One region of the Pantoea brenneri genome, then DNA from elsewhere that is predicted to be linked to it. Evidence: predicted binding sites of a transcription regulator. Region 1 holds the regulator's gene; each other region holds the start of a gene.
The links. Region 1 encodes PurR, which represses purine synthesis genes. Its sites were predicted from a motif close to CANGCAAACGTTTGCNTG; they were not measured.
Positions count from the first base shown of each region.

Region 2: AABB92_RS14050 (nucleoside-specific channel-forming protein Tsx) is a predicted target of PurR. The motif match lies at 3,167-3,184, and genes of this name have one in related genera.
Region 3: AABB92_RS17985 (7-cyano-7-deazaguanine/7-aminomethyl-7-deazaguanine transporter) is a predicted target of PurR. The motif match lies at 8,203-8,220, and genes of this name have one in related genera.

Region 1 covers NZ_JBCGBG010000001.1:1,343,296-1,354,109, forward strand. Annotated here, with positions in the region: gene AABB92_RS06250 (aldo/keto reductase) at 1-857, opposite strand, end outside; gene AABB92_RS06255 (DUF1289 domain-containing protein) at 926-1,165, opposite strand; gene AABB92_RS06260 (TetR/AcrR family transcriptional regulator) at 1,344-1,940, shown strand; gene nemA (alkene reductase) at 1,991-3,088, shown strand; gene gloA (lactoylglutathione lyase) at 3,203-3,610, shown strand; gene rnt (ribonuclease T) at 3,730-4,395, shown strand; gene AABB92_RS06280 (Grx4 family monothiol glutaredoxin) at 4,441-4,776, opposite strand; gene AABB92_RS06285 (C40 family peptidase) at 5,141-5,935, shown strand; gene cydH (cytochrome bd-I oxidase subunit CydH) at 5,995-6,084, opposite strand; gene purR (HTH-type transcriptional repressor PurR) at 6,366-7,391, shown strand; gene punR (DNA-binding transcriptional activator PunR) at 7,388-8,293, opposite strand; gene punC (purine nucleoside transporter PunC) at 8,400-9,602, shown strand; gene cfa (cyclopropane fatty acyl phospholipid synthase) at 9,915-10,814, shown strand, end outside.
Region 2 covers NZ_JBCGBG010000003.1:89,000-99,813, reverse strand. Annotated here, with positions in the region: gene AABB92_RS14065 (helix-turn-helix domain-containing protein) at 6-374, opposite strand; gene AABB92_RS14060 (response regulator) at 1,131-1,790, shown strand; gene AABB92_RS14055 (sensor histidine kinase) at 1,787-3,139, shown strand; gene AABB92_RS14050 (nucleoside-specific channel-forming protein Tsx) at 3,417-4,283, shown strand; gene yjdN (VOC family metalloprotein YjdN) at 4,375-4,812, opposite strand; gene AABB92_RS14040 (LysR family transcriptional regulator) at 4,888-5,787, opposite strand; gene AABB92_RS14035 (amidohydrolase) at 5,903-7,216, shown strand; gene AABB92_RS14030 (M20 family metallopeptidase) at 7,213-8,655, shown strand; gene abgT (p-aminobenzoyl-glutamate transporter) at 8,821-10,338, shown strand; gene AABB92_RS14020 (MFS transporter) at 10,518-10,814, shown strand, end outside.
Region 3 covers NZ_JBCGBG010000005.1:123,379-134,192, reverse strand. Annotated here, with positions in the region: gene AABB92_RS18015 (MurR/RpiR family transcriptional regulator) at 1-36, opposite strand, end outside; gene AABB92_RS18010 (bifunctional 5-dehydro-2-deoxygluconokinase/5-dehydro-2-deoxyphosphogluconate aldolase) at 342-2,255, opposite strand; gene iolD (3D-(3,5/4)-trihydroxycyclohexane-1,2-dione acylhydrolase (decyclizing)) at 2,802-4,742, shown strand; gene iolG (bifunctional inositol 2-dehydrogenase/D-chiro-inositol 1-dehydrogenase) at 4,806-5,816, shown strand; gene iolE (myo-inosose-2 dehydratase) at 5,864-6,760, shown strand; gene AABB92_RS17990 (DcrB family lipoprotein) at 6,840-7,394, opposite strand; gene AABB92_RS17985 (7-cyano-7-deazaguanine/7-aminomethyl-7-deazaguanine transporter) at 7,513-8,178, opposite strand; gene tusA (sulfurtransferase TusA) at 8,383-8,634, shown strand; gene AABB92_RS17975 (zinc/cadmium/mercury/lead-transporting ATPase) at 8,686-10,814, opposite strand, start outside.

The DNA.
Region 1 (10,814 bases):
AACCATTGCTGACGCGTCAGCGATAAGTTTACCGCCGCCGCCGCTTCGCTGACGCGCGCCGTTTTACCTGAACCAATAATCGGCAGCGGTTTACTCGGCAGCATCATTATCCACGCATACACCACCTGCTCGAGGCTGCTGGCACCGGTTTCCTGACGAATGACCTCCAGCTCGTCACGCAGCGGCTGATAATGAGGATCGTTAAACAGCCGGCCACCGCCAAGACAGGACCAGGCCATCGGTCGGAAACGTAACTGCTGGCACTGATCCAGCGTGCCATCCAGCAGCAGATTTTGTTGTACCGGCGAGATCTCCAGCTGATTAGTGACCAGCGAAAACGGCAGACGTGACTGCAGCAGCGCAAACTGTGCCGGGGTGAAGTTGGAAACGCCGACGTGCAGCACTTTTCCGCTCTGGTGCAGAGACATAAAGGCTTCGGCGACTTCATCAGCATCCATCAGCGGATCGGGACGGTGGATCAGCAGCAGGTCGAGGCGATCGGTACCAAAGTGGCGCAGTGAATTTTCAGCACTTTGCAGGATATGGGCTTTACCGGTGTTGTAATGACCGATCTGATGCTCAGGGCGGGCGCGGGTAGCAATGCCGCATTTGGTGACAATCTGGAGGCGCTCACGCAGGCCCGGTGCCAGCTTCAGCGCCTCGCCAAATGCGGCTTCGCACTGATAATCGCCGTAGATATCCGCGTGGTCGACGGTGGTAATGCCGAGGCTCAGATGGTGTTCAATAAACGCCACCCGCTGTTGCGGCGACATGCCCCACTCCATCAGCCGCCAGTAACCCATAATCAACGGTGAAAAATCCGGACCCTGCGACGCGATGGCTTGCGGTTGTAACATAACGATCTCCCTGTGGCACGATGGCTGCAATAAATGTGTCAGAGAGTATAACGGAAAGCGAGAGACCGTCAGAACAAGCTCGGCTGATGTGGATCAAGCGGCTCCTCTTTATTCTGTTGCCGCTGCAGGCGCAGACGACGCTGATAACAGAGACGCAACACCTCACGCTTTTGCGAATCGCTAAAGCGCATCCAGTTGAACCGCTCATCACGGCTGCGTAAACATCCCAGACAATAGCCGCGGGCATCGCTCTGGCAGATGCCACGACAGGGACTGGGAACCGGGAAAAATTCAAGCTGCTCGGCCACCACGACTCCGGATTGAGAGAGTGAAACAGTCTATTGAAGAGATCTTAGCCGGTTTGTGCAACAAATAAGCATAAACTCACCCAATTTCTCTTTAATAACCCCAATACACTGAACACTCTGTGCCAAATGGGAGCGACTGGCATTGCATTAGACCGACTGGTCTACTAACCTGATGGCCATGAACAAGACGCAACAACGCAATGAAACCCGCGAACACCTGCTCCGCATCGGTGAGCAGATCTGTCTGCAACGCGGTTTTACCGGAATGGGCCTCAGCGAACTGCTGACCCAGGCGGAAGTGCCGAAAGGCTCTTTCTACTATTACTTCCGTTCCAAAGAGACCTTTGGCGTGGCGTTGCTGGAGCGCTATTTTGCGCGATTCCTGCAGGATGTTGAGTTACAGCTGAATCAGCCCGACGGTACGCCGCGCGAGCGTCTGCTTAACCATTTCCGGGCGGCAGAGCAGCTGTTCACTCAGCAGGGGCACATCGTGGGTTGTCTCGGCGTGAAGGTTTCCGCTGAGGTCTGCGATCTCTCTGAACCGATGCGCGATGCGCTGCAACAGGGTGCGGCAAAAATTACTGCCCTCTATGCGCGCACGCTGAGCGCCGCTGCGCAGCAGGAGTCGCTGTCGTTACCGCACCCTCCGGAACAGATGGCTGAGTTGCTGTCACTGCTGTGGCTGGGTGCCAGTTTACAGAGCAAGATTTCCCGCGAGCCGCAGCCGCTGCGTCTGGCATTACGTACCATCGAACAGTGGTTGAAAATCCACTGATTTTTAAAAAGAGTGTTTGTAGACGACTGGTCTACTAATCAGGAGCTAATATGGCGAGTACCCAGCTGTTTCGTCCGCTGAAAGTCGGCGCGATTACCGTGCCAAACCGCGTTTTTATGGCGCCGTTGACCCGTCTGCGCAGTATTGAGCCAGGCGATATTCCTACCCCGATGATGGGCGAATATTACCGCCAGCGCGCCAGTGCCGGTTTGATCATTACCGAAGCCACCCAGGTCTCTTTCCAGGCGAAAGGCTATGCCGGTGCACCAGGCTTGCATACTCAACCGCAGATTGCGGCGTGGAAAGCGATTAACGAAGGCGTTCATCAGGCTGGCGGACACACTGCCGTGCAGCTGTGGCACACCGGCCGCATCTCACATAACAGCGTGCAGCCAGACGGTAAAGCACCGGTTGCGCCCTCCGCTATCGCCGCTGGCACCCGCACCTCGCTGCGTGCCGCTGACGGCAGCGTTTATCGCGAAGACACCTCGTTGCCACGTGAACTGACAGTGGCCGAAATTCAGCAGATCGTGGCCGATTTCGGTCAGGCGGCAGCCAATGCCCGTGAAGCTGATTTCGACCTGCTGGAACTGCACTCGGCGCACGGTTATCTGATCCATCAGTTCCTCGCACCGGGCTCTAACCAGCGTACCGACGAATATGGCGGCAGCATTGAAAAACGTGGCCGTTTCGCGTTGGAAGTGGTTGATGCCGTAATCGCTAACTGGTCAGCCGACCGGATTGGTATCCGCGTATCGCCGATCGGCAGCTTCCAGAATCTGGATAACGGTCCGGATGAAGAAGAAGCGGCGCTGTGGTATATCGGTGAACTGGCGAAGCGCAATATCGCCTATCTGCACCTCTCCGAGCCTGACTGGGCCGGCGGTAAGCCATACAGCGACGCGTTCCGTGAGAAAGTTCGTAACCTGTTCCCTGGCGCAATCATCGGCGCGGGTGCCTACACCGTTGAGAAAGCGGACGACCTGATTGCGCGTGGTCTGATCGACGCGGTCGCGTTTGGTCGCGATTACATCGCCAACCCGGATCTGGTGGAGCGCCTGCAGCAGGATGCGCCACTCAACCCGCAGCGTCCGGAGAGCTTCTACGGCGGCGGTGCTGAAGGCTATATCGATTACCCAACGCTGTAAGAGAGCGGGCTGCCATCCGGGATGATGGCAGCCATTATTCATTGGCGATTTTGATCGCTATACTTAGCGCTTGTGTCATCCGGCGATGGCGTTTTGATTATTAAAGAGGATGTTATGCGTTTACTTCATACCATGCTGCGCGTTGGCGATCTGCAACGCTCAATCGACTTCTACACTCGCGTGCTGGGCATGCGCGTGCTGCGTCAGAGTGAAAATACCGAATATAAGTATACGCTGGCGTTTGTTGGCTATACCGAAGAGAGCGAAGGCGCAGTGATCGAACTGACCTACAACTGGGGCGTTGATAAGTATGACCTCGGTAACGCTTACGGTCACATCGCGCTGGGCGTCGACGACGTTGCTGCAGCCTGCGAACGTATCCGTAACGATGGCGGCAACGTCACTCGTGAAGCGGGTCCGGTGAAAGGTGGCTCAACCATCATCGCCTTTGTTGAAGATCCCGATGGTTATAAAATCGAACTGATCGAGAACAAACACGCCGGTCACGGCCTGGGCAACTAAGCCTGCTCTTCAGCCTGCCCTGTCGGGTGGGCTGACCTCTTCTGCTCCTCTTCATCTGCTGCACCCGGGCCAGATTTTTGCCATAATGCGCGCTGCCCTTTTTCTGCAATGAGATCCTGATGTCTGAATCGAATTCCCCCAATGCACTCAATCAACGTTTCCGTGGCTTCTATCCGGTGGTCATCGACGTCGAAACCGCCGGCTTCAACGCGCAGACTGACGCGCTGCTGGAGATTGCCGCTACCACGCTGAAAATGGATGATGAGGGCTGGATCCATCTCGACCAGACGCTGCATTTTCACGTTGAACCGTTTGTTGGATCGCTACTGCATCCTGAAGCGCTGGCGTTCACCGGTATCGATCCCAGCAATCCGCTGCGCGGCGCAGTGAGTGAATATGAGGCGCTGCACGCCATCTTTAAGATGGTGCGTAAAGGCATTAAGGATACCGGCTGCAATCGCGCCATTATGGTCGCGCATAATGCGACGTTTGATCTGAACTTCATGAACGCGGCCGCCGAGCGTGCCAGTCTGAAGCGCAATCCTTTCCACCCGTTTGCCACCTTTGATACCGCGGCGCTGAGCGGACTGGTGCTCGGACAGACCGTGCTGGCGAAGGCGTGTAAAGCCGCGGGTATGGCGTTTGACAGCACCCAGGCACACTCGGCGCTGTATGATACTCAGCAGACCGCTATTTTGTTCTGTGAACTGGTGAATCGCTGGAAACGGCTGGGTGGCTGGCCCCTGCCCTTCGCCGAAGGCGAAGCAGCCGCGAGCGCTGACTGAAGAATCTGCAATGAAAAAGGCCGACGCGATGTCGGCCTTTTTGTTTTATTCCGCTTCTTTAAACTTCTCTGCGGTCTCTTTAATCAGCGACTGCAGTTCACCGCGCTGGAACATCTCGACGATGATGTCACATCCGCCGACCAGTTCGCCATCAATCCACAGCTGCGGGAAGGTTGGCCAGTTGGCATATTTCGGCAGCTCTGCACGAATGTCTGGGTTCTGCAGAATATCCACGTAAGCAAAACGCTCACCGCAGGCTGACAGCGCCTGTACCGCCTGCGCAGAGAAACCGCAGCTTGGCAGTTTCGGGGAACCTTTCATGTACAGCAGGATCGGGTTTTCTGCGATCTGGCGCTGAATTTTTTCTACAGTACTCATAATTGCCTTCCTTAATTCGTCACTTCGTGTTTGTTTATTGTAGCGACTTCGCACCAGGACTGAAAATGAGATTTTGGGGGTTGCCCGATTAAATCGCCATGTTTGTTAAGTCCTCTTTTCGGCCCTGTTAACTCCCGATTATTAACTACAAGTAACATATTAATAATTTGCAATAGTTTTGTAGATATAAGACGCTGAAAATGCTCATTTTCAGCGCAAACGGGCGAGGCCGAAAGATTAATAAAAAAAGGCGTTACGGTTTTCAGGTGAACTGGACTAGAATGGCTTCGGCGCTGATCCTGGATCAGATTTTTCCCAACTTTGTCGCGGTGCGTAGTGGCCCTGACAACTTAACTAAAACCGGACTATGCGTTTAATCATTACGCTTTTCATCCTTGCCTTTGCGCAACTGTTCTTCAACATCGCTTCTGCTTCCCCGCAGGCGCCGGTGAATGTCAGTTCGCATAAAGCAGAGAAAAAGAGTGCGCGCGAAGATGAGCGCCGCAAGCGTCGCCCGTTGAAAACGTCGGCGAAGAAAACACGCGTCAGCCCGGTCCAGAAGCTCAAACTCAAAAAACAGAAAAAAAGCGAACTCACCGCCAGTCATCTTCCCGCAAAGAAAAGCAAAACCCTGCTCAAAACCGCCAGTAAGAAACGCTACGGCCATCAGCGTCTGCTTAAAACGGCTGACGCCAGCAGCAATGACAGCGGTGACACCGGCACCATTAAAATGAGCAAGTCACATCGCCAGCGCTACCAGAAGGCGCGCGAGACGGCGATGACCAAGTTGATGGGCCAGCTGGGTAAACCCTATCAGTGGGGCGGCACCTCACCGCACACCGGTTTCGACTGCAGCGGTCTGGTGTGGTACGCCTATAAAGATCTGGTTAAATTTAAGATCCCGCGTACCGCCAATGAGATGTACCACCTGCGCGACGCCGCGCCGGTAAAACGTGAGTCGCTGGAGAAAGGCGATTTAGTCTTCTTCCGGATTAATGGTCGCGGCACCGCCGATCACGTTGGGGTTTATCTCGGCAACGGCAAATTTATTCAGTCGCCACGCACCGGCAAAGATATTCAGATCAGTGCGCTGGGTGAAGATTACTGGCAGCGCCACTACATCGGCGCGCGTCGGGTGATGACGCCGAAAACCATTCGTTAAGCGGATTCGCTACGCGAATAACCAGACAGAGAAAAGCCGGGCGATGCCCGGCTTTTTCATTAGTGCAGCACAGCTGTAAAGCTAAAGGCGACAATCATCAGCAGACAGCCGACGGTAGTCATCAGGGCCAGTTTCAAATCTGTACTCATTTACCGCTCCTTAGTCACACATTTTGTAGGGATAAGCCATTTTCCCATACGGGCCGGTAAAAATCTCGTTTTATCCGTCCAGCCTTGTTAGAATCCTGCCTTTGTTGCGCAACGCGCGCAGCCCCGGTTCCGTTTGCTCTCCTTTTCAGGCGCTCATTACCCGCCAGACGCCTGTTTACCGGCCAGAAAAGCTGCATAATTGCGGAGAAAACCCTGAGCAGACGCAAACGTTTAACATTATGCTTATCATTGCGTTAGATAAGCCCTGGAGTCCGATTTTAATGGCAACAATTAAAGATGTGGCAAAACGCGCCGGCGTCTCAACGACCACCGTTTCGCACGTCATCAACAAAACGCGTTTTGTCGCTGAAGAGACGCGCAACGCCGTCTGGCAGGCGATTCAGGAACTGCACTATTCGCCGAGCGCCGTAGCGCGCAGCCTGAAAGTGAATCACACCAAAACGCTGGGCCTGCTGGCAACCTCGAGCGAAGCGCCCTACTTTGCTGAAATTATTGAGGCGGTGGAGAATCACTGCTTCGACAAAGGTTACACCCTGATTCTGGGCAATGCGCATAACGACCTGCAAAAGCAGCGTGCCTATCTCAGCATGATGGCGCAGAAGCGCGTCGATGGTTTGCTGGTGATGTGCTCTGAGTATCCGGACGATCTGCTGAAGATGCTGGAAGAAAATCGTAATATCCCGATGGTGGTGATGGACTGGGGCGAGTCACGCGCCGACTTCACCGACACGGTGCTGGATAATGCGTTTCAGGGCGGCTATCTGGCCGGACGTTATCTGATTGAGCGCGGTCACCGTGAGATTGGCGCGATTCCCGGTCAGATGGAGCGCAACACCGGCGGTGGACGTCATGCTGGTTTCCTCAAGGCGCTGGAAGAAGCCGGCATTCAGCCGCGTGCCGAATGGATCGTGCAGGGCGACTTCGAACCGGAATCAGGCTATCAGGCGATGCAGCAGATCCTGTCGCAGAAACAGCGCCCGACCGCGGTGTTCTGTGGTGGTGATATCATGGCGATGGGCGCGATTTGCGCCGCCGATGAGATGGGTTTGCGGGTGCCGCAGGACATTTCGGTGATCGGATATGACAATGTGCGCAACGCGCGCTACTTCGCGCCTGCGCTGACTACCGTGCATCAGCCAAAAGCACAACTGGGTGAGAAAGCGCTGGAGATGCTGCTTGACCGCATCACCAGTAAACGAGAGGTTTCTCAGACCATCGAAGTGCATCCGACGCTGATTGAACGTCGTTCCGTGGCTGACGGTCCGTTCCGCGACTATCGCCGTTAATCTTCGCTTAACCACTCCTGATTAAGCGTTTGCGCATCACCCAGATAGCTGAGTAACCAGCCCGTCGCCGGTGATGCGCGATCTTCCGCCCAGCTTACGCAACAGGGGCTGTCCGGAAATGCAACCGGCAACGTCAGCTCCACCAGCGCTCCGCTGTCCAGTAATGGCCGCGCCAGATGCCCCGGCACCATCGCCACACACAATCCCGCCAGCACGCAATCCAGGCCGGTCTGCCATTCCGGCACCACCAGACGACGCTGATTGTCGAGCGTCCACGTCATCCGGCGTGGCAGCGCGCGTGAGGTATCTTCCAGCACCAGCGACGGCCAGCTGCGCAGGGTGTCGTCATCAATCTGACTCACGCCAGTCAGCGGATGGTGGTTCGCCACCACGCAGCGCCAGTTGAGCGTCCCCATGTCGCGAAAGGCAAAGCGTCCGCCGACCGGTATCGCCTGAGTGGCGCCGATGGCCACTTCAACCCGATCATCCGCCAGCGCATCCCAGACGCCGTTAAACACTTCATAACTGATGTGCAACTCCATGTCGGGGAAATGGCGGTAAAAATCTTTGACTAACTGCCGGGTGCGCTGCGGCTTGACGATGCAGTCGACCGCAATACTCAGCTGTCCACGCCAGCCGTTAGCCAGCTGCTGACACTGGCGGCGGGTGGCGAGCATTTTTTTGATAACGCTGCGCCCTTCACGGACAAAATGCTCGCCAGCGGGGGTTAATACCACCTCGCGATGCTGGCGCTCAAACAGCGGTACCGCCAGCCACGTTTCCAGCTGACGCACGGTATAGCTGATAGCAGACGGCACCCGATGCAGCTCCTGCGCCGCGGCGCTGAAGCTGCCACCGCGCGCCACCGCATCCACCACCTCTAATGCATATTCTGACCACATAATCTGCCTTCAAATTTTTTAACAGCAACCGGCAAATATTAGCGTTTCACAGCGGCAAACGCACCTTTTACACTCTGCCGCGTTCAACCTGCAAAATGAGAATCAGATGTCACCGTCAAAAGGATTTATGCCTTATCTCGCTCTGCTGAGCATGCTGGGCTTTTTAGCCACCGATATGTACCTGCCCGCCTTCGGCGCGATGCAGCAAACTTTTAACACCTCACCCGGCCTGATCAGCGCCAGTATGAGCCTGTTCCTGGCGGGCTTTGCCTGCGGTCAGCTGTTCTGGGGACCGCTGTCAGATCGCATCGGCCGCAAGCCGGTATTGCTGGCCGGTCTGGCGCTGTTTGCCGTCGGCTGCGCCGGTATGCTGTGGGTCAATAATATCTATCTGATGCTGGCGCTGCGCTTTATTCAGGCGATCGGCGTCTGTGCCGCAGCCGTTAGCTGGCAGGCGCTGGTTGTAGATCGTTATCCGGCGGCGCGCGCCAACAAGGTGTTCGCCACCATTATGCCACTGGTGGCACTCTCGCCAGCGCTGGCGCCGTTGCTGGGCGCCTGGCTGATCAGCCATTTTCACTGGCGGTCTATTTTTCTGGTGCTGACGCTGATTGCCGTGGCCTTGATCCTCACTACCCTGCGTCTGCCGGCCAGCCGTAAAGCCAAAGGTGAGCAAGGCGCACAGCCTGGCTTTTTCACTCTGCTGAAGTCGCGGGTCTACAGTGGCAACGTGCTGATCTACTCCGCCTGTTCCGCCAGCTTTTTTGCCTGGCTGACCGGCTCGCCGTTTATTCTGGCCGATCTGGGCCTGACGCCAGCCGACATCGGTCTGAGCTATCTGCCACAAACCTTTGCATTCCTGATTGGCGGTTTCGGCTGCCGCGCCCTGCTCAACCGTTTTGCTGGTGCACAGTTGCTGCCGTGGCTGCTGGCGATCTACAGCCTGAGCATTCTGGCGCTGTTTGCGGTTGCGCTTTCCGGCCACAGTACGCTGGTCAGCCTGCTGCTGCCGTTCTGCGGCATGGCGCTGGCCAATGGTGCCATCTACCCGATCGTGGTTTCCGCTGCGCTGATGCCTTTCCCTGACGCCACCGGTAAAGCGGCAGCATTGCAGAATACTCTGCAACTGGGATTATGCTTCGCCGCCAGCCTGGCCGTCTCGGCCGGACTGACGCAGCCGCTGCTGACCACTACCCTGATGATGGCGCTGACTATCCTGCTTGCCCTGCTCGGCTTCGTGATGCAGCGTATTGCAAACGCACAATCTGATGTTGCCACCCCCTCTACCGCCTGCCAGGATAATCACTGAAGCAATGATTTTTTAGTTAGCAAACTAACAATAAGTCATTGAATATTGACCCGCGTGAGAATATACTCATTCGGGTCAATAATTCTGCAACAAATCAACAACATAATAACGTTACACATTGATTGGCAACCGGGTTGCCGGGATGGCGTCTGCGCGCAGGTTAGGGTTATCGCGCCGGATCGTTTTGCACCGTTTTAATCCTCTGTATCACGCCAGATATCTGGTTTACGGAGTCATCCGTGACTTTTCTCAATTCCTGAAGAAATTGACTATTCTTTTTCAGGTTAAGATTGGACAGGTGGTGGAGAAGCTATGAGTTCATCGTATGTAGAAGAAGTGAGCCTCGAAGAAAACCATTGGTATCGCATCGTTCATGAACTGCTGGATAAAGCAGATATCGAAATTAATGGCTCACGTAGCTGGGATATTCAGGTTAAAAACCCTGACTTCTTTAAACGTGTTTTGCAGGAGGGATCGCTGGGTCTGGGCGAAAGTTATATGGACGGCTGGTGGGAATGCGATCGGCTGGATATATTCTTCCACCACGTGCTCAAACATAAACTGGACCAGCAACTTCCACATCATTTTAAAGATACGCTGCGTATTGCCGCGGCGCGCTTAACCAACCTCCAGTCGAAAAAACGCGCCTGGATTGTCGGTAAAGAGCATTATGATTTAGGAAACGATTTGTTTTCTCTGATGCTCGATCCTTATATGCAGTACTCCTGTGGCTACTGGAAGGAAGCCACCACGCTCGCCGCCGCGCAGGAAGCAAAGCTGGATATGATTTGCCGCAAATTAGCGCTGGAGCCGGGCATGTCGCTGCTGGATATTGGTTGCGGCTGGGGCGGACTGGCAGAATTTGCCGCACGTCATTATGGCGTTAAAGTGCATGGTGTCACCATTTCGGCTGAACAGCAGAAACTGGCGCAGCAGCGCTGTGAAGGATTAGACGTCACCATTCTATTACAGGACTATCGCGATCTGAATGAACAGTTTGACCGTATTGTATCGGTCGGAATGTTTGAACATGTCGGTCCTAAAAATTACGCCACCTATTTTGATGTCGTCGATCGTAATTTAAAGCCAGACGGTATTTTCCTGCTGCACACAATCGGTGCGATTAAAACCGATATGAATGTGGATCCGTGGATCGATAAATATATTTTCCCGAATGGCTGTCTGCCTTCGGTACGACATATTGCTGACGCC
Region 2 (10,814 bases), on a different contig from region 1:
GGGCCTCAACTGGCCATGGCCAGTGGAAACAGTAACCGATCCGGCTCCACCCGCCGCTGGCGGCGCAACTGGCCTGGCGTCACCATAAAATAGTTTTTGAAGGTGCGGGTATAGGCTTGCTGGGTATCGAACCCGTAGTTCATGGCGACCTGCAATATCGCTTCATTGCTGCTCAGCAACGTCAGCGCAGATTCAGTTAATCGCCGCTGGCGAATATATTCAGCCAGTGAAAATCCGGTATGCTGGCGAAACAGCCGTTGCAGGTGCCAGCGGGAATAGCCAGAGCGGCGCGCCACCTCATCCAGATGCAGATCGTGTCCTAGATTGTTCTCTATCCATTCCAGCAAACTGCGAATAAACTCGCGCTGATTCATGGGTTCCTCCTGGTTTACGCTGATGTGCAGTGAACCCACTTTACCCGGTTAAATTTATCCCTTAATTAGCAGAAAATTAGCGCAGAATTAGCAACCGCCAGATTCGGGCCTGCGGTTAACGTTTATCCGCCAGGTAACAACAGCAACCCGCCTGAATAATAAGCGTTAAGTAACACCGGCCTTCCGGTAAAATAATTTGTGTTAAATCACGCCAGCGTCGATTTAACTATTATTCGTTAAGCCATAGCGGCCAGAATTTAAATAATTTGCGTTAAGTCACGCCCGGGTCCGTCAGGCAAATTTGTGTTAAATAGCGCCAGAGTAATTCACGTTGCAGCAAGCCGACCAATGCAGCCACGCTGCTATAGCGCGAAGTACGAAGGCGGAAGTGACTGAGGTGAGTAAATGCAGCCAACGCGGCTGTAGCGCGAAGTACGAAGACGGTTTCCGCCAAAATAATTCGTGCTACAGCAAGGCGGCAAACGCGCGAATCCCCAGGAGCTGACATCAGTCAGTGACCAGGGCGAAAAAGTGCAGCCAACGCCGCTGTAGCGCGAAGTACGAAGACGGTTTCCGCCAAAATAATTCGTGCTACAGCAAGGCGGCAAATGCGCGAATCCCCAGGAGCTGACATCAGTCAGTGACTGAGGTGAGTAAATGCAGCCAACGCCGCTGTGGCGCGAAGTATGACGGCGGATAATTCTGTGCTAACTATCCGGGCTTAAACTGCTCCCATCTTTCCAGAGGAGATCAGCCATGCGCGTGTTATTGGTTGAAGATGATGAAATGATCGGCGCGAACCTGCAGCAGGCTTTAGAGGGCGCGGGCTGGTCGGTGGATTGGGTACGCGATGGCGTTTATGCCCATAACGCCTGGAGCGAAGGCGGCTACAGCTGCGTGTTGCTGGATCTCGGCTTGCCGCGTGATGATGGATTGCAGGTGCTGCGCCGGGCGCGCGGGCGCGGCGATTCCACGCCGGTACTGATTCTGACGGCGCGCGATACTGTGGCGCAGCGGGTGCAGGGGCTCGACAGCGGTGCTGACGATTACCTGCTTAAACCGTTCGATTTACAGGAAGTGCTGGCCCGGATGCGGGCGATTACCCGACGTCGCCACGGTGCGGCTGACTCGCTTCTCGGCAGTGGCGACGTACAGCTGGATATGATGACGCGCGAAGTGCTCTATAAGGGCCAGCGCGAGCAGCTGACCGCACGTGAATACGCCCTGCTGTATGCTTTGCTGGAGCGTCCGGGTGCCATTCTTTCTCGCGAGCAGCTGGAGAATCGCATTTACGGCTGGGGCGACGAAGTGAGCAGCAACGCGGTCGATGTGCTGATCCACGGGATGCGGCGCAAACTGGATAACGACGCGATTCGTAACGTCCGCGGGCTGGGCTGGCGGGTGCCGGCGATATGAAATCGTTCCCCTTTATGCGCTCATTGCGCAATAAATTACTCAGTACGCTGCTGATTATTCATCTGCTGATGATCGGCGGCGTCACCTGGTATTTCTTCAGCTGCTACGGCGACATGGTAGGCACCATGAAGGACGATCAGCTGTCAAAAATCGCTGATGCCTGGTCTACCAACAAACAGATGCCGGCGCTGTCACCGATGATTACGCCTGACAAAGCGAAAAGCGCCTTTGTGGTTCAGCTGTGGGATAGCCAGGGCCGACTGCGCGCCAGCTCGTGGCCGGAACTGCACGCGCCGCTGCAAACTCAGCGCGGTTATCGTGATGTCGACGTAGGACACTGTGATGACTGTGAGTGGCGTATCTACACCCGTCCGGGCCAGCCTGGCAGTGAGATCAAGACTATTCAGGTGATGCACAACCTCAGCTACATGAAAGCGCTGATGGTAAAACGGGCGCTGTCGGCGATCATTCCGTTGATCCTGATGATGCCGCTGTCGCTGCTGGTGATCTGGCTGGTGGTCCGCAAGATCACTCGCGATCTGCAGGTCGCCTCGCGGCAGATTGCAGCGCAGGAGACGCATCATCCGCACAATGTCTCACCCGAAGGGCTGCCGGATGAGATCCTGCCGCTGGTCGCCGCGTATAACTCGTTGCTGAACAAGCTGCGTGAAGCCTGGTCATCCCAGCGGCAGTTCCTGGAAGATGCCGCCCACGAACTGCGTACGCCGGTCACCGCTGTCACGTTGCAGCTGGAGAACCTGCGGCAGCATATTCAGCCTGGCGAGGCCAGCCGGCAGTTCAGTCAGCTCGAAGCAGGCGTGACGCGCACCCGCCATCTGGTGACCCAGTTGCTGAATGTGTCTCGTCAGGAAGATCAAAGCGTGGTCGCCAGCATTGAGCAGATTGAACTGGAAGATCTGCTGAAAGAGAGCATCGAGCAGCTAATGGTGGTAGCGGATAAACGCGGCATTGATATCGGCTTTAATGGCTCGACCCAGTATCGTCTGCAGGCCAGCCGATCTGAGCTGCGCAGCCTGTTTGATAACCTGATTGGTAACGCCATGTTGCACACCCCGGAGGGGAGCCTGGTGGATGTTCTGCTGCATCGGGTCGCGGACCGGACGGTGGTCGATATCGTCGATAACGGACCGGGAATGCCGGAGGCGTTTATTGAACGCGCCTTTGACCGTTTCACCCGTTCGCCTGACGTTAAAGCGCAGGGCAGCGGCCTCGGCTTATCGATTGTGCGCAGCGTCGCGCAGAAGCATCAGATTCAGGTCGCCCTCTCCAATTGTCTGACGCCACAGGGTGCTATTTGTGGTTTGCAGGTCCGCGTCACTTTTCCCTGATCCCGCCCATTTGATCACGAACCAGACAACGTAAACGGTTGCCTGGTTCCGTTCGATCATCGCCATTATTGTGAAGCACGTCACATTTTCACTGAATTGTAATGCAACACTTTTTGACAAACGTGAGCAAAATCTATTTTCTATCGCTGTGTTGCAGGCACGCTACGCGAGCTGAAAACCGGCTGTTTTGTCCTGACTAACTCACTCCCCACCCAGGGATCGACTTCTCTCTGACTGCGCCTGCTGTGCAGCGGTCAAAAGCATGTGGTTAATGATAATGAAATTCAAAACGTTGATAGCAGGTGCCGTGCTGGCATGTTCCTGGACAGGTGTTGCGCAAGCCGCTGATAGCGATCCGCAATACCTGTCCGACTGGTGGCATCAGAGCGTAAACGTGGTGGGCAGCTACCACACGCGCTTTGGACCACAGTTCAACAACGACGTTTATCTGGAATATGAAGCGTTTGCCAAAAAAGACTGGTTCGATTTTTACGGTTATCTCGATCTGACCAACTTCTTCGGCGTAGGTAACAGCAACGCCAACGGGATTTTTGACCACGGTTCCCCGATGTTTATGGAGATTGAACCGCGCTTCTCAATCGACAAACTGACCGGCACCAGTCTGGCGTTTGGTCCGTTCAAAGAGTGGTACTTCGCCAACAACTATATCTACGACATGGGCCGCAACAGCGATAACCGCCAGAACACCTGGTATATGGGCCTGGGTACCGATATCGATACCCACAGCGATGTCGGCCTGTCACTGAACGTCTATGCCAAATACCAGTGGGAAAACTACGGCGCCGCGAATGAAAACAGCTGGGATGGCTATCGCTTCAAGGTGAAATATTTCGTGCCGATCACCACGCTGTGGGGCGGTAATCTTGGCTATGTGGGCTTCACCAACTTTGACTGGGGCTCCGATCTCAACGAGAAAGGCGGGTCGTCGCGCACCAGCAACTCCATCGCCTCCAGCCACATTCTGTCACTGGGTTACGATCACTGGCACTTCTCTGCCGTGGCGCGTTACTTCCACAATGGCGGTCAGTGGGCGGATGGGCAGGAGCTGAACTTCGGCAACGGTCCGTTTGAAGTGAAATCGACCGGCTGGGGTTACTACCTGGTGGCGGGTTACAACTTCTGATGAGCACGCGGCTGGCTGCAAAGCTGGCCGTTGTGACTGTGAGCTGAAAACGGCGCCGCTGTTGCCGGCGCCGATCGGCTAAACCACACCATTATTCCTGCGGTTTCACCACGTTGATGCGCCATGGAATGCCGAACTTATCAATAAACATCGCAAAGCCATTCGACCAGAACGTCTCCTGCCACGGGGTCGTCACGTTACCGCCCACTGACAGTTTCTCAAACCAGGCTTTACCCTGTTCCGCGTCAGTAGTGGCGAGGCTGACCGCGTAACCGGCATGATCGGACGCAGGCGGCTTCTGCGTGTTTCCGTCGCTCAGCATCAACTCTCCCTGACCGATGCGCAGATGTGCGTGCATGATTTTTTCCGGCGGCTGTGGCGGCGCAGATTGATCGCCTACCTGCTCGCCCTGCTCTGGCATGTCGCCAAAGGTCATTTTCTCCAGCAGTTTCCCGCCTGTGGCCTGCAGGTAAAACTCAATTGCCTCTTCACAGCGACCATAGAGAAACAGATATGGACAGACTTGCATCGTCACCTCCGATTGTGGGTTGGACTCACGTTTACGCGAATACACCAAGTGTAGACGATGAAAGAACGCTGCCGGTCAGCGCTGGCAATAACGGCGAAATAACTGCGCCATATAACTGCTCATCGGGGTCAGCGCGGTGTCCTTACGCTGAATCAGATAGAAGACCGCTTTGGGCAGCGGCTCATCCAGCGTCAGTGCCACCAGTGACCGGCCGAGAATCGGATCGTCGATCACATCCACCGATAAAATACTGATGAAATCGCTTTGCGCCACCAGGCTGGTACAGGCCATAAAGGTCTCGCAGGTCACCACGATTTTCGGTGCCATGCCGCGTTCGTCGAACAGATCGTGCAACAGGCGGTAGTAGCTGCCTTTGGGCGTCGGCATGGTCCAGTCAGCCTGCTGCAACGCCGCCAGCGACCGGGCTTTTTCCAGCGGATGACCCTTACGCACCACCACTTTGTACTCACGCTCCATCATTCGCTCATACATCAGCTCCTGATCGAGGTGGCTTTGATCGTAAGTATTGATGGTGAAATCGAGCGCGCCCTGCCGCAGTTCATGCACCATCGACACCAGTTGCCCTTCAACGATGCGCACCTTCACCAGCGGGTATTCGCGATGAAACTGATTAATCACCTGCGGCATGATGGTGCGTGCCACGCTGCCGCCAACGCCAATGTTCACCTGACCGCCACCCAGCCCCAGCCGCTGCTGAATATCCTCCTGCGCCACCCGCAGCTCGGCCAGTACCAGACTGGCATGACGAAAAAAGTTATCACCGATATCGGTTAAGACCACGCCCTGCTGACGGCGGATAAACAGCCGCGCGCCAAGTTCACGCTCCAGCTCCTGGATCGCTTTGGTTAATGCTGGCTGAGAAAGCCCGGAAAGACGGCTCGCCGCGCGGATACTGCCCTGACGCGCCACATCGACAAAGGCGCGCAGCTGGTGAAGCTTGAGGTTGGCAGACATAGATTTTGTGATAACCGTTGTTTATCAGTCACAAGATATTCGCATCTTATGCCGGTTATTACCATTGTGTAGATTCGAGACAGTGCGTAAAAAACCAACAGTAAGGATCGTGCCGATGAATACTCTTTCCGACCATATCAGTGCCCGGCTGGCGCAGTTAAAAAGCTGGCGACGGGAGTTCCACCATTATGCCGAATCTGGCTGGGTCGAATTCCGCACCGCCACCCGGGTGGCCGACGAACTGCACAAGCTGGGTTATCAACTGCAACTGGGCCGTGAGGTGATCGATGCCGACGCGCGCATGGGCTTACCCAGCGAAGACGTGTTGAAGCAGCAGGAAACCCGGGCGCTGCAACAGGGGGCTTTACCGCAGTGGATTAGCCACTTCTCCGGCGGATTTTGCGGCATCGTGGCGACGCTGGATACCGGCCGTCCCGGTCCGGTTATCGGCTTTCGGGTAGATATGGACGCACTCGATCTCAACGAGAGCCAGGCCGCAGATCACCTGCCACAGCGTGAAGGCTTCGCCTCCTGCAATCCCGGCATGATGCACGCCTGCGGTCATGACGGTCACACCACCATCGGCCTCGGCCTGGCGTCGATATTAATGGCGATGAAAGATCAGCTGAGCGGCACGATTAAATTAATTTTCCAGCCGGCCGAAGAGGGTGTGCGCGGCGCCAAAGCGATGGTGGCGGCAGGCGTGGTGGATGATGTGGATCTGTTTACTGCCATTCACCTCGGCACCGGCGTGCCGGCGGGTGAACTGGTGTGCGGCAGCGACAGCTTCCTCGCCACCACCAAGCTCGACGTCAATTTTACCGGCGTCGGCGCGCATGCCGGTGGCCGCCCGGAAGAGGGTCGCAATGCCCTGCTGGCGGCGGCCCAGGCCACGCTGGCGCTGCACGGTCTTACCCAGCACAGCGGCGGGGTGGCCCGGGTTAACGTTGGCGTATTGCAGGCCGGTACCGGTCGTAACGTGGTACCTGACTGTGCGCTGCTGAAAGTCGAAACCCGCGGCATTACCAATCAGGTTAACGATGACATTTACCAGCAGGCGCTGCGGGTCATTGCCGGCGCGGCGGCGATGTATGGCGTTGAACATCAGGTGCAGCTGATGGGGGCTGCCCGCAGCTCCACGCCGACCCAGCCGTGGGTGGACTTCATCCACCAGCAGGCAGATGCGCTCGGGATTTTCGATTCGGTGGTCGATCGCAAAGCCCAGGCGGCCGGTTCGGAAGATGCCACCTACATGATGGAGCGGGTCAAGCAGCACGGCGGTCAGGCCTCGTACGCCATTTTCGGCTGCGATCTGGCGGCGGGACACCACAACGCGAAGTTCGACTTTGATGAGCAGGTGATGCCCGTGGCGATCACCCTGCTGGCAACCCTGGCGCTGAATCAGGCGCAGTTTGGCGGTGGCCGATGATGGAAGCCTTCATTGCTGATTATATCGACCGCCATCAGGCACGCTTCAGCGCCCTCAGCGATGCCATCTGGGACACACCGGAAACCCGCTTTGCCGAAACCCGCTCGTCCGCCCTGCTGGCCGATGCGCTGGCAGATGAGGGCTTCACCGTGGCGCGCGGCGTCGGCGGCCTTGATACCGCCTTTATCGCCAGCTTCGGCAGCGGTAAACCGGTGATCGCCATCCTCGGGGAGTTTGATGCGCTGGCGGGTCTGAGCCAGCAGGCCGGATGCGCCCGACCGCAACCGCTGGAGGCCAACGGCAACGGCCACGGCTGCGGCCATAACCTGCTCGGCACCGCTGGCGTGGCGGCGGCCAGCGCGGTAAAAGCCTGGATGCAGCAGCATGCCACTGGCGGAACGGTACGGTTTTACGGCTGTCCCGGCGAAGAAGGCGGCTCCGGCAAAACCTTTATGGTGCGTGAAGGGCTGTTTGATGATGTCGATGCTGCGGTGACCTGGCATCCCGAAGGCTTCAGCGGGATGTTTAACCTGCGCACCCTCGCCAATATCCAGGCGGCGTTCAGCTTCAAAGGGGTGGCGGCGCACGCTGCTAACTCACCGCACCTCGGTCGCAGCGCGCTGGATGCGGTCACCCTGATGAACACCGGCGCCAACTTTCTGCGCGAGCACATCGTGCAGGAAGCGCGGCTGCACTATGCGGTCACCAACAGCGGCGGCGTCTCGCCGAACGTGGTGCAGGCCGACGCGGAAGTGCTCTACCTGATCCGCGCGCCGGAACTGCAGCAGGCGCAGGATATCTATCAGCGGGTAATCAACGTCGCCCGCGGGGCCGCGCTGATGACCGACACCACTCTGACGGTGCGTTTTGATAAAGCCTGCTCCGACTATGTGCCTAATCGCGCGCTGGAAGCGGTGATGGAGCGTTATTTGCATCAGTTTGGTCTGCCCGCTTACAGCGATGAGGAGCGGGCGTTCGCAGCAGAGATACGCGCCACCCTGACCGCTGACGATCTGCGCAATGCGCGGCTCAACGCAGCCCGTACCGGCGGAGAAGCAGGCCAGGCCTGGGTTGAGCAACTGGGTGACAAGCTGTTTATGGATCAGGTAGCGCCCTATGCAGTGACCCGTGAACTGCTGTATGGCTCGACTGATGTCGGGGATGTCAGCTGGGTGACACCGACCGCACAGTGCTTTGCGCCCTGCTTCACCTTCGGTACGCCGCTGCATACCTGGCAGCTGGTGGCGCAGGGTCGCACCAGCATTGGGCACAAGGGGATGCTGCTGGCGGGCAAAGTGATGGCCGCCACCGTCGTCACGCTGTTGCAGGATCCGGCGGCGCTGGCCCGCTGTCAGGCCGAGTTCAACCGGGTCCGCGCCACACAACCTTATCACTGCCCGATCCCTGCCGGGATCACACCAACAAAACTGGCCGAATGAGCCAACGGCCGCGTCACCGGCGCGGACCGCTATAAAAAATATTATTGCAAACACCTTCTCTGATTCCGCCGTGCCGCAGGTGAATGTATTGCCGGACGCCTTACTCAACGTCCGGTATCGCGCGCGCTGCCGTGGATGACGGGACACAAGACGAGACCAGAAACTATGGAAGCAACATCAGAGAACCGCAGCCCTGGACGACTTTTTAGCTGGGTTGAGCGGGTGGGAAATAAAGTCCCCAATCCGTTTTTACTGTTTGTCTATTTGATTGTGGTGCTGATGGTGGCCACCGCCATTATCAGTGCGCTGGATCTGGCGGTAAAAAATCCCAGCAACGGCGAAATGGTGCGGGTAAATAACCTGCTGAGCGTCGCCGGTATTCAGTGGATCCTGCCGAATATCATCAAGAACTTCAGCAGCTTTACTCCGCTGGGATCGATTCTGGCGCTGGTGATTGGAGCAGGTCTGGCGGAAAAAGTCGGCCTGTTGCAGTCGCTGATGGTGAAGATGGCGTCGCGCGTCAGCCGTCGCTACGCCAGTTACATGGTGCTGTTTATTGCCTTCTTCAGCCATATCTCGTCGGATGCGGCGCTGGTGGTGATGCCGCCGCTCGGTGCGCTGATCTTCCTGGCAGTCGGCCGTCATCCGGTAGCGGGACTGCTGGCGGCGATTGCTGGGGTGGCGTCGGGTTTTACTGCCAATCTGCTGATCGTCACCACTGACGTGCTGCTCTCCGGCATCAGTACCGAAGCGGCCAAAGCGGTCAGCGATACGGTGCACGTCAGCGTCATCGATAACTGGTTTTTTATGGCGACCTCGGTGATTGTCCTGACCTTTGTCGGGGCGCTGCTGACCGATAAATTTGTCGAGCCGCGCCTGCCACAGTGGCAGGGCAACGGTGAAAGGCTGGCCCCGCTCACGCCGCTGGAGAACCGTGGCCTGCGGGCCGCCGGGATTGCTGCGCTGCTGTTTATCGCCCTGATGGCACTGCTGGTGGTGCCGGAGAATGCCCCGCTGCGTAATCCCACCAGCGGGGCCATCATTCCCTCGCCGTTTATTCAGGGTATCGTACCGATCATCATCCTGTTCTTCTTTGTGGTGGCGATTGCCTACGGCGTGGTCACCCGCCAGATCCGCCGCCCGGACGATATTCCGCAGCTGCTGGTTGATCCGATGAAAGGGATGGCGGGCTTTATCGTGATGGTGTTTCCGCTGTCGCAGTTCGTGGCGTTCTTTAACTGGAGCAACATGGGCAAGTTTATGGCGATTGGCCTGACAGATGTGCTGGAAAGCGCGGGTATCAGCGGCGCGCCGGCGTTTCTCGGACTGATGTTCCTGTCGGCGTTTCTCTGTATGTTTATCGCCAGCGGCTCGGCGATCTGGTCAATTCTGGCCCCGGTATTTGTGCCGATGTTTATGCTGCTCGGCTTTCATCCCGCCTTTGCGCAGATGATTTTCCGTATTGCTGATTCAGCGGTGCTGCCGCTGGCGCCGATGTCGCCGTTCCTGCCGCTGTTTCTCGCCTTTTTGCAGCGATACCAGAAAGATGCGCAGCTCGGCACCTATTACGTGTTGATCTTTCCCTACCCGCTGGTGTTTTTTATCAGCTGGATAGCGCTGCTGGTGGTGTGGTACTGGCTGGGACTGCCGATCGGTCCGGGCGTCTGGCCGCATCTGCCGTAAGGCACAACGCCACGGACGGCGAAAAGTGCAACGTACGTTGCTAAAAACTCACCATCATCCCTCTCGGCAACCGCAGGCGAATTGATTATTCTGCTATTTCTTCGCGTGCTAAGGGTTAACTATTTTAATAAGCATCAGCCCTGCGACACCTGCAAACACTGCCCGAGGTTTAGCCTGACATGACAACCACCTGTACCACCGGGATTACGCCGATTGCCACCGCAGCGGCTGCCCGTTCCAGCTTAGCCGGCCGCATTGATGCGCTGCCCTCCTCCGCCGGATTATGGCGGTTTATCACGCTGCTGGCGCTGGGCGGCTTTTTCGAACTCTACGATCTGTTTGAAACCGGCTATATCAGCTCCGGCCTGCTGGCGGCCGGACTGTTTCACACCGGCGGCGCTGGCGTGTTCGGGTTTTCCGATCAGGCGGCGTTTGCTTCCGCCACCTTTCTTGGTCTGTTTATTGGTGCCAGCCTG
Region 3 (10,814 bases), on a different contig from region 1:
CTGCAATAAAGAAAGTTGGGTGGGATTATTGGTCATTACTTCTGCCCGTGTAATAAGAATAATGGCTGGATAATGAGCGCTATAGTACCAGATGGATGGAAAATTTCATTTGTTTGCGTCAACAGAGCGGTTTATTTCATGGCTTTATGAATTGCTTCACAGAATGTCCCGGCGTGGCCAGCCGGAGAGGCGGTTCGTGGCGCACAAGGATAAAACGGCGCTGATTTGCGGCTGTCAGGATGGGGAGAGTGAGGATAGCAGGGCGGGCGACAGCAGAAGGATGACGGTGTAAGACATAAAAAACGCCACCCTCTGAGCAGGATGGCGTCTGGCGGGCTGCATCAGGCGCGGGCGGCGCGCCAGTACTCAATCAGCCGCAGGTAGTTGCCTTTCACGGTGTCGATCAGCGACTGATCGTCCAGTTCGCCCTGTAACCACTGGCGCGATGGCTGACCAAAAATCGTCCGGCCGACAGCAAAGCCTTTTACCCATGGCGCTTTCGCCGCAGCGGCGAAGCCAGCTTTGAGCTTCTCTTCCGGCGCGTCCAGACCGAGTAACAGAATGCCGCGGCAGTGCGGGTCCTGCTGTTCGATCAATCCGCTGATCGCCTGCCAGCTTTCGGCCGACAGCGGCGGCAGTTTCCACCAGTCCGGCTGAATGCCGAGGCTGTAGAAGTGACTGAGAATATCAAAATAGTAACCTTCATTACGATCCGGGTTGCTCTCCGGCAAAATCACTTCCAGCAGCAGTTCATGGCCACTTTTGTTACAGCCGTTCCAGACATCCAGTACCTGCTCATCCTGCTCTTTACGCAGTTCGGCACTGTCGTGCGGATGATAAAACACCAGGCATTTCACGACGTGTTCGGCTGGCCAGTCGATTAGCTGTGAGCCGATGTTGCCATGTTCCAGCCGCAGCGGGCGCGAACCCGGCAGTTCAATCGGGCGACCAATCCACCACTGTTTACCGGTGATGGCATTCAGCGCTTTCTGGCCGTAAGTGGTATCCGCCAGAATACCGCTTTTGTTCTCCAGTCCGGCGGTTTGCGCCGCTTCCTCGGCCGCTTTCAGCAGCAGCAGTTTAAGCTGTGGAATTTTGCTCTCATCGACGCCCGCTTCGCGCGCCATATCCACCAGCTGTTTACGATGGTCAAAGGCGAACACGTTCAGTTCCGGCCACTGCTGTTTGCGGGTGGTCACGCGGTGCAGATGGTTGAGGCGACTGTCGAGATCGGGCCGTTTCACCTCTTTATCGCGACTCAGGAAATCATCCAGCTCCGCTTTGGTGGGCATGGCGGGCGCGCAGCCGTGGCGTGACACCACCAGCGCTCCGCAGGCGTTGGCGTAACGGCACGCCTGTTCCCAGCCTTCATCGTTCAGCCAGCCACGCAGCAGGCCGGACATAAAAGCATCGCCTGCGCCCAGCACGTTTAGCACTTCGACCCGCACCCCGCTGTGCAGCCGGGTCTGTTCCCAGCTATCCGGGATCTCACCTTCAAACACTACGCAGCCCAGCGGACCGCGTTTGCAGACCAGCGTCGCCTGACTGGCCTGACGCACGTTCTTCAGGGCGGTCAGCGTATCGGTGCTGCCACCGGCAATATGAAACTCTTCTTCGGTACCGACGATTAAATCGAAATAATGCACCACTTCCTGTAGCTGTTGCGTCACCTGCGACGATTCAATGAAACGGGTTTCACCGTCGCCGAGCGAGGTCAGTCCCCACAGCACCGGACGATAATCGATATCCAGTGCGGTACGCAGGCCGTTGCGGCGGGCAATATCCAGTGCTTTGAGCACCGCTTCGCGGGTCTGCGGGTGGGATAAGTGGGTGCCGGTCACCGCGACCGCGCGCGAAGAGGCGATAAAATCTTCCTGCACGTCGTCCGGTACCAGGCCCATATCGGCGCAGTTATCACGGTAGAAAATCAGCGGAAAAGTCTCTTCATCTTTAATACCGAGGATCACCATGCCGGTCAGGCGTTTTTCGTCGGTGATTAAGGCATCGGTATTACAGCCGACGCGCTGCAACTCTTCGCGCAGAAAGCGACCATTGTGCTCATCTCCCACCCGCGCCAGCATCGCCGATTTCAGGCCCTGAATCGCGGTGCCATAGGCGACGTTGCCTGAGGAACCCCCGAGATATTTGGCGAATGAGGTGACATCCTCCAGCCGCGCCCCGATCTGCTGACCATAAAAATCGACGGCGATGCGCCCGATACAAATCACATCAAGCCGCTTCTGTTGTGTACTCATACCTGTGGTTTCCTTCTGTGATTAGCAGACACTGCGGGCGAAAAGCCCGACGTTGCGCGCTTTGCTTCCGGGTCTATAGGTGCCTGATTGGCTATGAGGGCAGTATGAGGAATAAAAATTCCAAGTTCAACATGAAATGAAATATCCATCGCGATTTTGTGAACCAGGTAAAACTCCTGATTCCACTCAGCGATCGGCAGAGCCAGGTTGACGGCGCCCGGCATATCAGGGTTGTGAGAGAGATCGCAGGAATATCCCCATTAATAGAGGAAGCTGCTGAAGTGAAATGAATTTTTTCATCATTCGGTGATGTCCATAAAACGTTCCAGTTTTCCCGGTCCGGATCGCCTGTCAGCCCCGGCAGCGTCACTAAATTTGATCTCACTCGCAAAATGAAATGTTTCTTCTGTAATTGTATTTTATGAAAAATATATTTGTTTATAATCGCCTCACGTTTCAATTATACCGGTCGCCTTTTCCGCAGTATGACTTCGCCTGGCGCGTTGTACCGGAGTCAGGTACCACCAGCATGTAAAGGAAGAGCATATGGGCACAATCAGACTGACCACTGCACAGGCGCTGGTTAAATTTCTTGATAATCAATACATTGATGTTGATGGCGTTGAGACTAAGTTTGTAAAAGGCATCTTCGCCATTTTCGGTCATGGCAACGTGCTGGGAATGGGACAGGCGCTGGAGCAGGATAGCGGCGATCTGGTGGTGTATCAGGGACGCAATGAGCAGGGCATGGCGCATGCCGCCACCGGCTTTGCTAAACAGTCACTGCGTCGTCAGATCATCGCCTGCAGCTCGTCAGTCGGACCCGGCGCCGCCAACATGATTACCGCGGCTGCCACCGCCACCGCGAACCGTATTCCGCTGCTGCTGTTGCCCGGCGACGTGTTCGCTACCCGCCAGCCCGATCCGGTTTTGCAGCAGATTGAGCAGAGCTACGATCTTAGCATCAGCACCAACGACGCCTTCCGGGCCGTCAGCAAATACTGGGACCGCGTCAGCCGTCCGGAACAGCTGATGTCGGCCTGCATTAACGCCCTGCGCGTGCTGACCGATCCGGCCGAAACCGGCGCGGTAACGCTGTCGCTGCCGCAGGATGTGCAGGGTGAAGCCTGGGATTACCCGGACTATTTCTTCCAGAAGCGGGTGCACCGACTGGATCGTCGCCTGCCGGTTGCGGCGCAGCTGGCCGATGCCCTGACGCTGATCGGCCGTAAGCGCAAGCCGCTGATCGTCTGTGGCGGCGGGGTTAAATACTCTGAAGCGGGTGAGGCGCTGCGCCAGTTCGCCGAGCGTTATCAGATTCCGTTTGCCGAAACGCAGGCGGGCAAAGGCACGGTGATCTCCGACCATCCGCTTAACGTCGGCGGCGTCGGTGAAACCGGCTGTCTGGCCGCCAACCTGCTGGCAAAAGAGGCTGATTTAGTCATCGGCATCGGTACCCGTTACACCGACTTCACCACCGCCTCGAAATGGATTTTCCAGAATCCGGACGTCAGCTTCCTCAATATCAACGTCAGCAATTTCGACAGCTACAAGCTGGATGGCGTACAGCTGCTGGCCGATGCCCGTGAAGGGTTGACCGCGCTGACGGCCGCGCTGGCGTCACAGCATTACAGTAACGACTGGGGCAGCCAGATTGAACAGGCGCAGAGCAAACTGCTGAAAGAGACTCAGCGTGTCTATCAGGTGGAGTATCACCAACAGGACTTTGTGCCGGAGATTGCCGACCATCTCGATCGTGAAGCGGTATTCGCCGAGTTCAACCGCCTGACCCAGTCAGTCCTGACGCAAAGCAGCGTGCTCGGTACGCTGAACCAACAGTTACCCAAAGAGGCGGTGATTGTTGCGGCAGCGGGCAGCTTGCCCGGCGATCTGCAGCGCGTCTGGCGCACCAAAGATTACAACGCCTATCACGTGGAGTACGGCTACTCCTGTATGGGTTATGAAGTTAACGCCGCGCTGGGCGCAAAACTGGCGCAGCCGCAGCGAGAAGTCTATGCGCTGGTCGGCGACGGCTCTTTCATGATGCTGCATTCCGAGCTGGTTACCTCGATTCAGGAAGGGGCGAAGATCAACGTGGTGCTGCTGGATAACATGACCAACGGCTGCATCAATAACCTGCAAATGGAACACGGAATGGACAGCTTCACCACCGAGTTCCGCTTCCGTAATCCGGAAGGTGGCAAGCTGGATGGGGGCTTCGTGCCGGTTGATTTCGCCGCTATCGCGGCAGGCTACGGCTGTAAAACCTACCGCGTCACCACGCTGGAGCAGCTAAAAGCCGCGCTGGAAGATGCCAGAACGCAGACCGTTTCCACGCTTATTGACATCAAAGTGCTGCCGAAAACCATGATCCACAAATATTTCAGCTGGTGGCACGTTGGCGTCGCGCAGGCCTCCGATTCTGAACGGGTTCAGGCGGTAGCGGATAAGCTGAAAACCCATCTGGATCAGGCGCGTAAATACTAATTTCAGGGCCGGATCACGGCCCCTTTCCTCTTATCTCAGCACGAACCCTACACAGGTGTAATTATGACTTTGAAACTTGGCGTCATCGGTACAGGTGCAATTGGTCAGGAACATATTCGCCGCTGCAACCACGTGTTGCAGGGCGCACAGGTGGTTGCCGTCTCGGATATCAACGTTGACGGCGCGCGCGCTGCGCTGCAGCGCCTGAACATCGAGGCGCAAGTGTTCCAGAACGGACTTGACGTGATCCAGTCACCAGAGGTGGATGCGGTGCTGGTGACGTCATGGGACCCGACCCACGAAGAGTTCACCTTAGCTGCGATTGCCGCGGGCAAACCGGTGTTCTGTGAGAAGCCGCTGGCGATGAGCGCCGAAGGCTGTCGCCGGGTGGTGGACGCTGAAATCCAGGCCGGCAAACGGCTGGTGCAGGTCGGCTTTATGCGCCCTTACGATGCTGGCTACCGCGCGCTGAAAAAAGTGATTACCGACGGGGATATTGGCGAGCCGCTGATGCTGCACTGTGCGCACCGTAACCCGACCGTGCCGGAAAATTACACCACGCCGATGGCGATCACCAACACGCTGATCCATGAACTGGACGTGCTGCGCTGGCTGACCAATGACGATTATAAAACGGTGCAGGTGGTCTTCCCGCGCGTCACCTCAAAATCCCATGCCCAACTGAAAGATCCGCAGATTGTACTGTTTGAGACCCAGAAAGGGGTACGCATCGACGTCGAGATCTTCGTCAACTGCGCCTATGGCTATGACATCCAGTGCGAAGTGGTTGGGGAAGAGGGCATTGCCCGGTTGCCTGAGCCGTCGTCGGTGCAGCTGCGTAAAGATGCCCGATTGTCGAACACCATTCTGGTTGACTGGAAAGATCGGTTTATCGAAGCGTATGACGTGGAGCTGCAGGCGTTCATCAACGACGTGAAAGCGGGCACGCTGACCGGTCCGTCTGCCTGGGATGGCTTTGCCGCCTCAGTGGCCGCCGATGCCTGTATCAAAGCGCAAAACAGCGGTGCGATTGAAACGGTAGAGATGCCGCCACGTCCTGCTTTCTACTCTTAATTCAGCCCAGACAGGCGGGATGACCGCCCCGGCTCAGGAATAAAATGATGAACAAAGACAATGTAAAACTGGCTATCGCCCCGATTGGCTGGACCAACGATGACATGCCGGATCTCGGCAGTGAGAACACCTTCCAGCAGACGGTGAGCGAGATGGCGCTGGCCGGTTTTACCGGTAGCGAAGTCGGCAGTAAATATCCGCGCGATCCAGCGATTCTTAAACCGATGCTCGACATTCGCGGCATTGAGATCTGCAACGCCTGGTTCAGCACCTTTTTTGCCAACGGCGACAAAGCTAAAACCATCGACGAGTTCGTTAACCACATGAACTTCCTGCATGCGATGGGTGCGCGGGTGATTGGCTGTTCAGAACAGAGCAAAAGTATTCAGGGCACCACGCTGGCGGTGTTTGAGCAGAAACCGGTGTTCAGTGATGAGGAGTGGCAGCTGACGGCAGAAGGCTATAACGAACTGGCGCGGATTGCGGCTGAGAAGGGGATGCGGGTCACGCTGCATCACCATATGGGGACCGGTATTCAGACGACTGAAGAGATAGACCGCTTTATGGCCCTGACCGACGATCAGGTTGGCCTGCTGTATGACACCGGTCACGTCTACTACTCTGAGGGATCGCAGCAGAAGATGCTGGCGGTGCTGGAAAAATATCTGCCGCGCATTTTCCACGTCCACCTGAAAGACGTGCGTGACGAGGTCGTCGCCGAGGTGCGCGACAATCATCTCTCCTTCCTGGAAGGGGTGAAAAAGGGCACCTTCACCGTACCGGGCGATGGCGTGATCGATTTCAAACCGGTGTTCAAAATCCTCGACGATTACGGCTACAAAGGCTGGATGGTGGTGGAAGCGGAGCAGGACCCGGCGCTGGCTAACCCGTTTGAATATGCGGTGAAAGCGCGCAAATATATTCGTGAGAACGCAGGATTGTAAGCGCAGGCGGGAAACCGTGAGATAAACCGGCTTCCCCCAGATGGGGGAAGCCGCAAGCCAGCAGGGCAGTCGCCCGGCCTTATTTCAGCGCAATACTCTTCACAATATTGTCGGCATCGCTTTGTGCCTGCTGCTGGTTGTCGCCTGGCAGGGTAATCTGCAGCGTCACCAGTTTGCCGTCGACTTTGGCCAGAATCACCGATGACCATGAGGTCTGGTTATTGGCAGAAATCACCGTATCCAGCTGCTGTGCCGGCTGATCTTTCAGCGTGACCGCTTTGTTCGAGACCACCTGCAGTTGCGGATCGCGGTTGCGCTGCTGCTGCTCCATACGCTGTGACAGCACGTCCAGCCCATCACTGGTCGGCTCACCGGCAATCACAATAATCGCGCGCGCACCGGTTTCGTCGGCATACACGTGCATATTGGTGGTCTGTGAACCGAGCTTGCCGCTCTTGTCCGACATGCCCGGCGGCAGCGAGAAGCTCAGTTTGCCATCCATCAGCGTCACGGTCTGCGCCGACTGACTGGCGCTGACGCCGTTGTCATTCGCCGCGTCATCTTTCTTCTGGTCACAGGCGGCTAAGCCCAGCACCAGTAAGCCCATTCCTACATATTTCACCAGGTTGCGCATCAGAATCCCTTTTTTAAGTTTCCAGTCAGCCGTTAATACAACAGGAATCAGGTTGCAAACGCAACCTGATGATTGTCAGCAGATCTTAGCGGGTAATGGCGTAAATCGGTATGGCGGGTTAGCCGAAATTTATCTGGCTGGTGGCACGGCGCTCAGCCAGGCGTTTCAGCGCGGCATTGAGCAATACGCCGTAGGCCGGCAGGAAGAACACCATGCAGATCAGCACCTTGAAGCTGTAGTCAACCAGGGCGATCTCCACCCAGTGCTGGGCCATAAACGCATCAGGGCTTTTATAAAAAGCGATGAAGAAAAAGGCCAGCGTATCGCTGATGTTGCCGAGGAACATGGCGCAGCCTGGAGCGATCCACCATTGCGGCAGGGCGCGCAGACGGTTGAAGACGTGCACGTCGAGGATCTGACCCAGGGCGTAAGCCATAAAGCTGGCGCAGGCGATACGCGCGACAAACAGATTCACCTGTTCCAGTGCCGCCCAGCCCTGCCACTGACCCTGATAATAGAGCGAAGAAACGGCATAGGAGATAAACAGCGCCGGGATCATCACCGCCAGAATAATGCGTCGGGCCAGCGGCGCGCCAAAGATGCGCACGGTCAGATCGGTTGCCAGGAAGATAAACGGGAAGCTGAACGCGCCCCAAGTGGTGTGGAAGCCGAAAATGGAAATCGGCAGCTGCACCAGGTAGTTACTGGAGGTGATCACCAGCAGGTGAAACAGCGATAACCAGAACAGCGCGTGCATGCGCTGACGCGAAGAGAATGCGAGCATAATCAACCTTTTTAATGTTGGGGTGAGGGAACCCATTGCGGGACGCCGTTCGGGCAGCGCCTGGCAGTTTTATGAGCAAAAAGCGGCGGCATCTTACCGCGTTGTGCTATTTATGCAATGGTTAATTTTAGCGCAATCGTTATCGCCTTGCGTCAACGGCACCACGCGCTAGAATGAGCGCCCCAAACCTGAACCGAGTCCATTATGAGCGATGCTTTTTCCTCTGCCGACCATCAACTGGATGCCCGTGGCCTGCGTTGTCCGGAGCCGGTGATGATGGTGCGCAAAACCGTTCGCAGCCTGCAGGATGGCGATACGCTGTTGATCATTGCCGACGATCCGGCCACCACCCGCGATATTCCCGGCTTCTGCCGCTTTATGGAGCATCGCCTGCTGGCGCAGCAGACCGATAACCTGCCTTATCAGTTCCTGATCCAGAAAGGGATGGCGGAGTAACGCTGGGTGCCCATTGGCAGCGCGGCCCGTCATCTGACCGGCCGCTCGTCTTCAGCTTCGGTTGCGCAGTAATCGCAGCGCGTTAGCGGTGACCAGCGCCGTTGCGCCGGAATCCGCCAGCACCGCCAGCCACAATCCGGTCAGTCCCAGCAGGGTCGTGACCAGAAATACCGCCTTCAGCCCCAGCGCAATGGTCAGGTTCTGACGAATGATGCGGCGCGTACGGCGCGCCAGTACAATCATCGGTGCCAGATTGCTGAGCTGATTGCGCGTCAGCGCGGCATCGGCCGCCTCCAGCGCAACGTCGGTGCCGCTGCCCATCGCGATCCCCAGCGTCGCCGCTTTCATCGCCGGCGCATCGTTAATGCCATCCCCGACCATCGCCAGCGGCTGCTGCTGACTCAGTTCTGCTATCGCCGCCACCTTGTCGGCCGGTAACAGGCTGGCACGGTACTCAATGCCCAGTTGCCGGGCGATGGCTGCCGCTGCACGCGGGTTGTCGCCGGTCAGCATCAGACTCTCAATGCCCAGTTTTTTCAGCGCCTGTAATGCGGCGATCGCATCGCTGCGCAGCTGATCGCGCAAGGCCAGCGCGCCCAGCGCCTCGCCATTGCGGGCCAGCACCACCACCGTTTCACCTGCTGCTTCACGCTGGGTGATCTGTTCGGTTTGCTGCGCCGTCAGTCCGGTCATCTGCGCGGGCGTCAGCAACCGGATCGGCTGGCCATTGACCACCGCCGTAATGCCCCGTCCCGCCTGAACCTGCTGATCGCGGGCGGCCGGGATGGCCAGATTGCGTGCCGCCGCCGCCGCCACAATCGCACTGGCCAGTGGATGCGTCGCGCCCTGTTCAACTGCCGCGCTGAGCGCCAGCATCTCTGCTTCGCCGGTCTCGCCAAAGCGCAGAATCCCGGTGAGCTGCGGCTTGCCAACGGTCAGGGTGCCGGTTTTATCGAACGCCATCATGCGCAGGGAACTCAGACGTTCTAAGGCCGCGCCGCCTTTGATCAGCGCGCCCTGACGTGCAGCGGCAGCCAGCCCGGAGGTAATCGCCGCCGGCGTGGAAATCACCAGTGCACAGGGGCAGCCAATCAGCAGTAAGGTCAGGCCCTTGTAGATCCACGGCTGCCATTCTCCCGCGCCGAGCAGCGGGGGCACCACCATCACCAGCAGCGACAGCAGCATCACCAACGGCGTATAGAGACGGCTGAACCGATCGATAAAGCGCTCAACCGGGGCGCGGTGGGTTTCTGCTTCTTCAATCAGCTGCAGTATCCGGTCAATCGCGCTTTCGCCCGGTTTCGATACCACTTCCAGCGTGACCAGCCGGTCAATGCTGGTGGCACCGGCCAGTATTTTTTCGCCGCTGCTGCGCGTCACCGGCAGCGACTCGCCGGTTAACGCGCTTTCATCAAAGCTGGCGAGCGGCGTGATTAAGCGGCCATCGACCGGCAGGCGACTGCCGGCTGACACTTCAATCTGATCGCCGGGCTGCAGCGCAGCCAGTGGCACGTCGCTGCGCCGACCCTGCTCAAGACGGACCGCCGATTCCGGCCGCAGCGCCATCAGACGGGTCACGCCACTGCGCGCCCGCGAGGCGGCATAGCTTTCGAGCTGTTCGCCAAGCTGAAACAGCACCAGCACCATCGCTGCTTCGGCGTGAGCGCCGATGATCAGCGCACCCGCTGAGGCCAGCGTCATCAGGGTTTCGATGGTGAAAGGCGAGCCGCTGCGCAGCCGTTGCCAGGCGCTGCGCGCCACCGGAAACAGGCCGATCAGGGTAGTGACAATAAACAGGCGATCGCCCCACAGCGGCGCGAAATGGCTGAGCAGGCTGCTGGCGAGCACCAGCAGCGCCAGCGCAATCAGCATGCGGTTATGCTGCCAGCGTGGGACATCGGCTGCCGTTTCGGTCTGCGTACTGAGCTGGAAGCCGGCTTTTTTGACCGCCTGCTCCACCGCCTGGCGCACGTCGCTGTCCGCATTGACCACCAGTTTTTCACTGCTGAACAGGACGCGCGCCTCGGTGACGCCCGCGACCTGCTGAACGGCGGTTTCAATGCTGCGGGCGCAGCCGGGACAATCCATCCCGCTGACCTGCCAGCTATAAGGTAGAGTGCCGACGCGTCGTCGGTCACTTTCCTCATCGGCGTCGTTGCCGGGACTGCTGTTACTGTCGC